3 regions of the Pseudoalteromonas sp. SS15 genome follow, and region 1 is predicted to be linked to each of the others. Evidence: predicted binding sites of a transcription regulator. Region 1 holds the regulator's gene; each other region holds the start of a gene.

Region 1 (3,277 bases):
AAGAGAATAAAAGCACAACATTCGCGACGTGTACCTGTAGCGTCTCAGACAGTAGGAATGTATGATTAACACAGTATTAGATCAAGCAAGTGGCCTGCGTAGAATGAATCAAAATGGCAACCATGGCGTAAAAGTAATTGCAGTAACGGGTGGTAAAGGAGGGGTTGGTAAAACCAATGTCTCATTAAATACGGCTATTGCACTTGGTCAGCAAGGAAACAGAGTACTCGTCTTAGATGCTGACTTAGGTTTGGCAAATTGTGACGTGATGCTTGGTTTAAGAGTAGAAAAAAACTTGTCTCATGTCCTATCGGGTGAGTGTGAGTTAGATGAGATCTTAGTTGAAGGTCCTGCTGGTATTAAAATTGTACCGGCTACCTCAGGTTCGCAAAATATGGTTGAATTGACGCCTGCAGAGCATGCAGGTCTCATCCGCGCATTCAGCGAGCTAAATACAGAATTTGATATTTTAATTGTCGATACCGCAGCGGGTATCTCTGACATGGTTCTTAGTTTTTCTCGTGCAGCACAAGATGTGATGGTCGTTGTGTGTGATGAACCGACCTCTATTACAGATGCTTACGCACTCATTAAGGTGCTTAGTCGTGAGCACGGCGTTTACCGCTTTAAAATTGTTGCTAACATGGTTAGAAGCTTACGCGAAGGGCAGGAGCTTTTTGCTAAACTTTCTAAAGTTACTGACAGATTCTTAGATGTTGCACTAGAATTAGTTGCAACCATTCCGTTTGATGAAAACATGCGTAAATCTTCTCGTCGTCAGAAAACCATTGTTGAGTTATTTCCAAATTCTCCGGCAGCGGTTGCATTTAGAGGGTTAGCGAGTAAAGCAGTTAAATGGCCAATACCACATCAACCTTCTGGTCATTTAGAATTTTTTATTGAACAGCTAGTCAACGGATAACTATGTCGTCATCGATGGGTAAAGCGATGGGCTATCAAACTACAGACAACCTTAATAGAGTGATAGAGCGTCATACCGGTCTTGTCAAAAAAGTGGCGTGCCATTTGTTGGCACGTTTACCAGCAAATATTCAGTTAGACGATCTTGTACAATCAGGCATGATAGGCTTGATTGAAGCCAGTAAAAACTTTGACGCAAGTAAGGGCGCAAGTTTTGAAACTTTTGCGGGGATAAGAATTCGAGGCGCAATGTTAGATGAAATTCGCCGTGGAGACTGGGCACCAAGAAGTGTTCATAAGAATAGTCGCATGGTTGCTGAAGCAATTGCTAATCTAGAAAGCACCCTAGGTCGAGAGCCAAAAGACACTGAAATCGCTGAAAAACTTGATATTACTCTGGATGAGTACCATCATATTCTACATGATGTGAATGCAAGTAAAATCATTGGAATTGAAGATTTGGGGGTTGATGAAGATGTAATCACTCCAGTTAACAATGATTTAGCGCTAGACAAACCGTTCAATAACGTTAAAAATGAACGCTTTAACGAATCGTTGCTAACGGCGATTCAATCGTTACCCGAAAGAGATGCGCTAGTCTTATCTCTTTACTATAACGATGAAATGAATTTAAAAGAAATAGGGCAAATACTCGATGTTAGTGAATCTCGAGTAAGCCAAATTCATGGGCAGGCAATGATCAGGCTTAGGGCTAAAATCAATGACTGGGTCAATTAGAGTAATAATAATAGGTTCAAACCTCACTGGAGGATGTTTTGGATAAAAACATGAAAATTCTTGTGGTTGATGATTTTTCTACGATGAGAAGAATAATCAAAAACCTGCTTAGAGACTTAGGTTTTACAAATGTACAAGAAGCAGACGACGGCAGCACAGCTTTGCCTATGCTTCAGAATCAAGAATTTGACTTCGTAGTCACGGACTGGAATATGCCAGGTATGCAAGGTATCGATCTACTTCGTGCTATACGTGCAGATGACAGCCTTAAGCATATTCCAGTACTTATGGTCACGGCTGAAGCGAAAAAAGAGCAAATTGTTGCTGCGGCGCAAGCTGGTGTAAATGGTTATATTGTAAAACCTTTCACTGCTGGAACACTTAAAACAAAACTAGAAAAAGTGTTTGAACGTTTAGGCTAGATAATTAAGAAGGAGAGGCGGATGTCAGCACCTTCTGTGCCTCAAATAACACTTGAGCAAGCTAAGCAACTGGTGACTTATCTTGAGCAAGGCGAGCAAGATAAAGCAGATAAGTTGATCATGGAGGCGGCTAGTAAGGAGCAATCCGAACTTTTTGCTGAAGTGGGTAAATTGACTCGCCAACTGCACGAGTCATTGAAAAATTTTGAGCTTGATACACGCATTGCTGATTTGACGACAGAAGCCTTACCTGATGCTAAAGAACGTTTGAATTATGTCATGGAAATGACAGAAAACGCAGCTAATAAAACGATGGATGCAGTTGAAGCAAGTTTGCCTCTCGCGCAGCAGCTTGCAGACGATTTATCTGATATAAAACCAACTTGGGATAGACTCATGAGACGTGATATCCAGCTTGGTGAATTCAAATCTCTTTGTCATGATTTAGATAAGTTTATGCAAGGCTCACAAGCAACTACGGATGAACTTCAAGGGCATATGACCAATGTTTTAATGGCTCAGGATTATCAAGACTTAACAGGTCAGGTCATTCGACGTGTTATCGAATTAGTTAGAGAAGTAGAAGACAGTTTAATCCACTTACTAACTGTATTTGGTACAGCAGAAGAACCTCAATCAAAACAAAAAGAAAATATTGAAGAGGTTCAGATTGCTGAAATAGATCCTGCAGAGATATCTGGGCCTGAAGGTCCGATAATGAATGCAGAATCTAGAGAAGATGTCGTATCTAATCAAGATGAGGTCGACGATTTATTGTCGAGCTTAGGCTTCTAATAGGAGAGTGTGTACATGAGCTTTGAAGTCGATGAAGATATATTACAAGACTTTCTTGTTGAAGCTGGTGAAATATTAGAGTTGTTATCTGAGCAGCTTGTTGAGCTAGAAAATAACCCTGAAGATAAAGAATTATTAAATGCAATCTTTAGAGGCTTTCACACTGTAAAGGGTGGTGCAGGCTTTTTGAGTATGACTGAGCTTGTTGACGCATGTCATGGCGCGGAGAACGTTTTTGACGTGTTAAGACAAGGGCAACGCTCTGTTTCTCCAGAACTGATGGACGTCATTCTTCAGTCCCTAGATACCATCAATGAAATGTTCGCACATATACAAAATCGTGAGCAACCAGATCCTGCAGACCCAGCATTACTTGAAACACTTCATCAATTGAGTAAGCC
Region 2 (3,277 bases), on a different contig from region 1:
AGCACTTCATCCTGATAGCTGATGCCAAACAGGAAGTACATCAGTGCGCAAAATACAATCATTGAAAGGCTGAAACGGATCACATTTGCGGGTTTTTCACCATAACCGCAGAGTAGGTCAACAGCCGCACTCATAAAGCGTTTTTTTGAATGAGTTGGGTATTGATAATGACGCATACGCAGCTCTTTGTAGGTATAATTACCTGCCATTTCAAAAAGACCTTGTTGCTCAGCGCCTTTTCTAAGTGTGCGGTATGTCTCTTCAGATTGTAAGAAGAAATCAGCGGCATCTTCTGTTCGTTTCTCTTTGGCCGCTAAGCTTGCCTCATTTTCTTGCTGTAACTTACCACTTAAATCTATATTATCGATCCGAGTATTGTTTAGCTTTATACCCAATAAGTTGGAATTTGAAAGCTTACAGCAATGTAAATTGGCATCATGCAGATCTGCTTTCATTAAAGAGGCATTTTCAATTTTGTTGTTAAATAAGTGCGCGCCTCTTAAATTCGCACGATAAAAATTGCTATATGATAAGTCGTAACCAGTATGATCATTATGTTTAACAAGGTTTAGTCCTTCTAGGTTGGCTCTTTTTAATTCTAAACCTTGCAATAGCCCACCACGCTTGGCATAACGTTCTAGTTTTTGCGATAATTCAAGCCCACTTTTATCGAACTTTGCGTCATGCCAAAAGCAAAGACCAGAGCCCATATCGATTTCTCGGCAGCGATGACCATCAGGAGATTGATATTGGCAAGTAGGTTTATCTTTCATAAATTAACCCCTTTATAGTCTTATTACACTAAAGGTAGCAGTAAATTTATGGCTTTGAATGTGAAGTAAAAAAAATTCTTAAAAATGTTTGATTATCAATTAAAGCTTAGTAAACGAAGAAAGACGGTTGCAATTAAAGTCACACCTGAGCAAGTGGTCGTGACAGCCCCCGAAAACGTGTGTGAAGTTGCTCTAGAAAATTGGCTAAAGAGCAAAAATGACTGGGTGCATGCACAAAGGCATAAACTAGCGCTTGTGCCTAATAAACAAAAGCCATTGCAAACAAGGTCACTATTGGTTTTTGGCTCAGTTTACAAGATTGAATTTTCAGATATAAACAAGTCTGTATTAGATCATGAGAGCCGGTTTTTATATTTACCAGAAGTTCTGCGCCAAGAGAGGTTTAAGTTCAGGAGAGCGATCATTGAATTACTGACAGATTTGCTCTCTAGTTATCTAGAGTTATGCTTAGAGCGATTGTCTAAGCAAATGAATTGTCATGTTTCAGCAGTGAAAATTAGGGAGTATAAAAGTCGCTGGGGAAGTTGTAGCAGTAAAAAAGCGCTAACTTTTAATTGCCTTCTTGCAGGGGCGCCAAAGCATATGATTGATTATGTTATTGTTCATGAGCTAGCACATTGTCATGTACTGGCACATAGCAAATTATTTTGGCAACTTGTTGAAAAGCACTATCAAGATTATAAGTCAGCAAGATTATGGTTTAACAAGAATGGTAAAGCGCTAATGATAGAATGAAATAAAATGATTTAATTAGAAAGAGATGGTGGAGGGGGCTGGATTCGAACCAGCGAAGGCAGAGCCGTCAGATTTACAGTCTGATCCCTTTGGCCGCTCGGGAACCCCTCCACAGGGGATATCTAATTTTTTTACAACTTGGTGGAGGGGGCTGGATTCGAACCAGCGAAGGCAGAGCCGTCAGATTTACAGTCTGATCCCTTTGGCCGCTCGGGAACCCCTCCAAGTTGTAGAGTGTTGTTATGGTGGAGGGGGCTGGATTCGAACCAGCGAAGGCAGAGCCGTCAGATTTACAGTCTGATCCCTTTGGCCGCTCGGGAACCCCTCCTAAACAACGGCGCTGATAATAACAAAGTTTTTTATTAAGTAAAGAAAACAACTAAAGAAAATTTAAAAAATGCCGATAAAAATATAACTTTTTAAATAATCGGTGAAACTCTATGCAATTAGAGCGCATTTTAAACAAGGAGCATCAGCTTGGTGACACGCTAGCAAAAAGCGTGGCACAAGAACGTCGTGCTGACTTTGCGCTTTGTTTGGCTATGCTTTCACCAAACGCTCTCGACTTCAGTGAATTTCATTTACCTGAATCAGAATTAATTGAGCCAGATAAGAGCGAAGATGCGTTAAAAAAAGAACTTCAAATTGGTCCGCAGCAACAAACGGCTCCCAACACTTATGATATGACCATAGGTGAAAACAATAGCCATTTACTTCATGAGCAGGGACTTACAGAATTAAGGCTAAGAAATTGTCTTTCGCCAGAACCTTTACATATCAGAGACGATAAGAAACACATTGAGTTAGCTATTATTGATAATTGTGAACCTACTGTGCAGGCTAAAATTTTCGCTCAAAGAGCTGGCGCATTAGAGATAGATAAACCCAAAATAGATGCAGCGGGTTTTTATGACCAATTAGCTAGCGGTGAAATGCAACAGGCGGTTCAGTTGTCCGCCTAATGCGAGATGATAATGAGTGAACTTGAGTGAGGTTTAAATCAGCCAGCGTGACACTTCTTAAATTTTTTGCCACTGTCGCAGGGGCAGGGATCATTTCTAGATACTTTTAACTCAGGCACATCATATAATTGGCCATCTAAGTAACGCCATGCACCTTCTTCTTTAAAGAATCTTGAAACCTCATGTATTTGGCAATGTTTTCCATCTGCCAAATAATGTGCTTTGAACTCCACATAATCAAACTCAGGTTCAGTTTTGGTTGCGACGATCTCGAGTTTGATAAAGGTGGCAAATGAAGCGAATGCAGCGATGTCTTCAAGGCTGTGATTGCTTTGCTCAGATTTGGCATAAGTCTCGAGTATATATTGTGCATTATTAGTCGCATAAGCACTGTAACGAGAGCGCATAAGCTGCTCTGCTGTTTCAGGTAACTTTTGCTTTGTAATGAATACATTGCAGCATGATTCATAAGGTTGAGTGTTAGAACAGTAACACATAAGAAAATCTTTTATTAACTTGCTATACGCTCTATTGTACACGCTTTGCTGCTGGTTTCAGTAAAACAGTATAGCGAGATATCTGTTTGGCTTAAGTGCATTTGCGAAAGCAGCTCTGAATTCGTAATACCAGTCCATGTAATAACCGCTGCAAAATTGCCATTATTTAAAGCTGAATTTAGTACATATTCTAAATCAACGATGTGCTTTTTTCTGATCACTAATAATTTACTTGAGTCTATTGAGCTGGCCTCAAGCATATCTTTATTTGGGATATGGTCAGGTGCAA
Region 3 (3,277 bases), on a different contig from region 1:
TGCGGGTAAGCTTGATGGCCCACATCCCAGATTAATCTATCTTCAGGTGTGTCATACACGTAATGTAAAGCCACAGTCAATTCGACGGTGCCTAAACCTGAAGCCAAGTGACCACTGCTCTGCGAAACCGAATTAAGTAAGTAATCTCTTAATTCGTCGCTCAGCTTACCCAGTTGGGGCTGTGGTAATTGACGTAATTGCGCCGGTTCATCAACCAAGGCGAGTAATGGGTACTTGCTACTGTCCAGTTTCATTCTTTCAACATGTGTCCTACGCAAACCTTGTCCGATTATATACAAAGGTTTACTTAATTTTTATAAATTTTGTTCTATTCGTCATCAATACGTCATGAAAGCGTATTAGTGATCACGCTCAATTATATATTTCGCAAGCTCTGCCAATACATCGGTATTATGAGGTATTGTATCAAGTGCAGACAGAGCATCTTCGACCAATAGATGTGCTTTTTGTTTTGCACCATCTAGTCCAAGCAAAGCCGGATAAGTTGACTTGTGATTACCTAAGTCTGAGCCTTGCGGCTTTCCTAATACGGCGGTATCACCTTCGATATCTAAAATATCATCTTGTACCTGAAAAGCGAGGCCAAGATTTTTACCATATATATCGAGGGCAGTAATTATTTCTGACTCGACATCCGTAGCGCACAAGGCGCCCAACTTAATTGCACAATTTAACAATGCGCCGGTTTTAAGTCGATGAATACGTTCAAGCTCTGCAAGGGTAATTGACTTTTCTGTCGCTGAAATATCAAGGGCTTGTCCGCCCACCATACCCTGCAATCCAGATGCAACGGCAAGCGTGTTAATCATCTTGATTTGTTGCTTTGCCGGTACTGAAAATTCATGTTCACTTAAAAATTCAAACGCTAAGGTTTGTAGCGCATCGCCTGCTAAAATTGCCTGTGCTTCATCATAAGCAATATGACAAGTCGGTTTGCCTCGACGCAAGTCATCATCGTCCATAGCCGGTAAGTCATCGTGGACCAATGAGTAGCTATGAATGCATTCAATCGCAGCAGCGGCGACATCAAGGTCAGCTTCTTTAGCACCTAACAGTTTGCCTACAGTGTAAACCAAAAAGGGCCTTAATCTTTTACCGCCATTATTGATGCTGTAGAAAGTTGCTGATTTTACGGTTTCATCGGTATCTAATGGCAAAGAGAAGTAATTACTGATGTAACTATCTAAACGGTTTTGTGCCGTATTTATATGCTCGAATAAGTTCACTGCGGGGTCTTAATCTAATTGATTTGGCATTGGTGTTACTGGTGTCTCAGGGTCATTGCCCATCAGGATTGAGACTTTTTGCTCAGCACTGCTTAACTTTTCATTAGACGCATTGGCTAATTGAACACCACGTTCAAATTGCTTTAAAGATTGTTCTAAAGTCAGACTACCTTGTTCCATAGCCTGTACAATGCCTTCTAATTCGGCCATTGCTTCTTCAAAACTTAGATTTTCAGGTTTTTTTGCAGCCATAGTACATCTTGCCCAGCAATTTATTATAGAGGTAGCAATTTTAGGAGGATTAGCGACTCAGGTCAAAGCTTGTTACTGGCAATCGTGGTGGATCGGTTTATTTTTTGCCTTATGTGGGCTTTAATCGAATTTTAACAACGTAATTGAGTTAAGATATTCAAGATGTTGCCGATAAAAGTCTTACTGAAAGCTAGGCTTTTCACTGTAACATAGGCACAAGGTTTGCAAATATTCGAATTAAGCATGATATTTGTAGTTGCCACTCAAAAAATTGACTTCGAGTGTCATAATAAAAAAGTAATGATAAGTATTCTCTGGAGGGGATAGTGGATTTAGCAACCGTTATCGGAATAGTAGGTGCAATAGGTTTGGTCATCATGGCGATGTTCATGAGTAGTAATGGTGACTTGGCCATGTTTGGTGATGGCCCATCTACCGTCATTGTATTCGGTGGCTCTATTTTCATCGTACTCTCGAACTTCACCATGAGCCAATTCTTAGGCATTGGTAAAGTTGTTGGCAAAGCCTTTATGTTCAAGATTGAATCTCCAGAAGAGCTTATTGAGAAAGCAGTTGAATTGGCTGACTCGGCTCGTAAAGGTGGCTTTTTGGCTTTGGAAGAAGCCGAAATACCCAATGCTTTTATGCGCAAGGGCGTAGATATGTTAGTAGACGGTCATGATGCTGACGTTGTACGCGCCACTTTATTAAAAGATATTTCACTCACTACCTCTCGACACGAATTAGGCGCTAACTTATTTAAATCTTTGGCAGACATCGCCCCTGCGATGGGTATGATCGGGACGCTAATTGGTCTAGTAGCCATGTTATCAAACATGGATGACCCAAAAGCGATTGGTCCTGCAATGGCGGTAGCACTACTTACAACGTTATATGGTGCGTTCCTTGCGAACGTAGTTGCTATTCCTATTCAGGCGAAACTTGAATTGCGTAAAGATGAAGAAGAACAAAATCAACGCTTAATCTTGGATGCAATTTTGGGTATTCAAGATGGTCAAAACCCGAAAGTAATCGAAGGTATTCTGAAGAACTACCTACCTGAGTCGAAACGCGGCAGCGACAAGGAGGAGTAGTATGTCAGACGAACAAGAATGTAAATGTCCCCCCCCCGGGCTACCCGCTTGGATGGGAACATTTGCTGATCTAATGTCACTCTTGATGTGTTTCTTCGTTCTGCTGTTGGCTTTCTCTGAAATGGACGTGTTGAAATTCAAACAAATAGCAGGTTCTATGAAGTTTGCTTTTGGTGTGCAAAATAAAATCGAAGTAAAAGACATCCCCAAGGGTACCAGTGTGATAGCTATGGAGTTCACACCTGGTAAACCTGAGCCAACTCCCATCGAAACTATCCAACAGCAGACGGTAGAGATGACGCAGCAAATGTTGGAGTTCCAGGCAGGTGATGAGGCCTCAGCAGGTGGTCGTCAAGAGCAACGCGGTAATAAGCGCGGTGGCGAATCGCAAAGTACTTCACAAGAGCAATCTATGGAGCAGGCCATTTCGGCAGCCGATCAAGAGCAGGTGAATGAATTGGTGAAGAAAATTGCTCAGCAAATGGAAAAGCAAATCATGGATGGCGCAATAGAACTTGAATCTCTTGGACAACAGATCATTATTCGCATTCAAGAAAATGGTGCTTTCCCTTCTGGTAGTGCATTTTTACAGCCAAAGTTTAAACCGATCATTCGTGAAATCGCTGAGCTTTTAAAAGATGTGCCAGGAGAAATTACTGTATCAGGTCATACTGATGATTTTCA

What was found. Region 1 encodes FliA, which starts transcription of late flagellar genes. Its sites were predicted from a motif close to CTAAAGNTNNNNNNNNNNNNGCCGATA; they were not measured.
Region 2: AAEU28_RS12270 (VC2046/SO_2500 family protein) is a predicted target of FliA. The motif match lies at 1,909-1,935, and genes of this name have one in related genera.
Region 3: pomA (flagellar motor protein PomA) is a predicted target of FliA. The motif match lies at 1,647-1,673, and genes of this name have one in related genera.

What each region holds. Positions count from the first base shown of each region.
Region 1 is NZ_JBMMUD010000008.1:79,413-82,689, forward strand. It holds gene flhF (flagellar biosynthesis protein FlhF) at 1-69, shown strand, start outside; gene AAEU28_RS16280 (MinD/ParA family ATP-binding protein) at 62-922, shown strand; gene AAEU28_RS16285 (RNA polymerase sigma factor FliA) at 949-1,659, shown strand; gene cheY (chemotaxis response regulator CheY) at 1,698-2,081, shown strand; gene AAEU28_RS16295 (protein phosphatase CheZ) at 2,103-2,876, shown strand; gene AAEU28_RS16300 (chemotaxis protein CheA) at 2,892-3,277, shown strand, end outside.
Region 2 is NZ_JBMMUD010000005.1:234,028-237,304, reverse strand. It holds gene AAEU28_RS12295 (ion channel) at 1-773, opposite strand, end outside; gene AAEU28_RS12290 (M48 family metallopeptidase) at 858-1,529, shown strand; tRNA gene AAEU28_RS12285 (tRNA-Tyr) at 1,556-1,640, opposite strand; tRNA gene AAEU28_RS12280 (tRNA-Tyr) at 1,669-1,753, opposite strand; tRNA gene AAEU28_RS12275 (tRNA-Tyr) at 1,773-1,857, opposite strand; gene AAEU28_RS12270 (VC2046/SO_2500 family protein) at 1,970-2,491, shown strand; gene AAEU28_RS12265 (YchJ family protein) at 2,530-2,988, opposite strand; gene AAEU28_RS12260 (SulA-like leucine-rich domain-containing protein) at 3,003-3,277, opposite strand, start outside.
Region 3 is NZ_JBMMUD010000002.1:366,094-369,370, reverse strand. It holds gene dxs (1-deoxy-D-xylulose-5-phosphate synthase) at 1-254, opposite strand, end outside; gene ispA ((2E,6E)-farnesyl diphosphate synthase) at 360-1,247, opposite strand; gene AAEU28_RS05950 (exodeoxyribonuclease VII small subunit) at 1,257-1,499, opposite strand; gene pomA (flagellar motor protein PomA) at 1,826-2,593, shown strand; gene AAEU28_RS05940 (flagellar motor protein MotB) at 2,595-3,277, shown strand, end outside.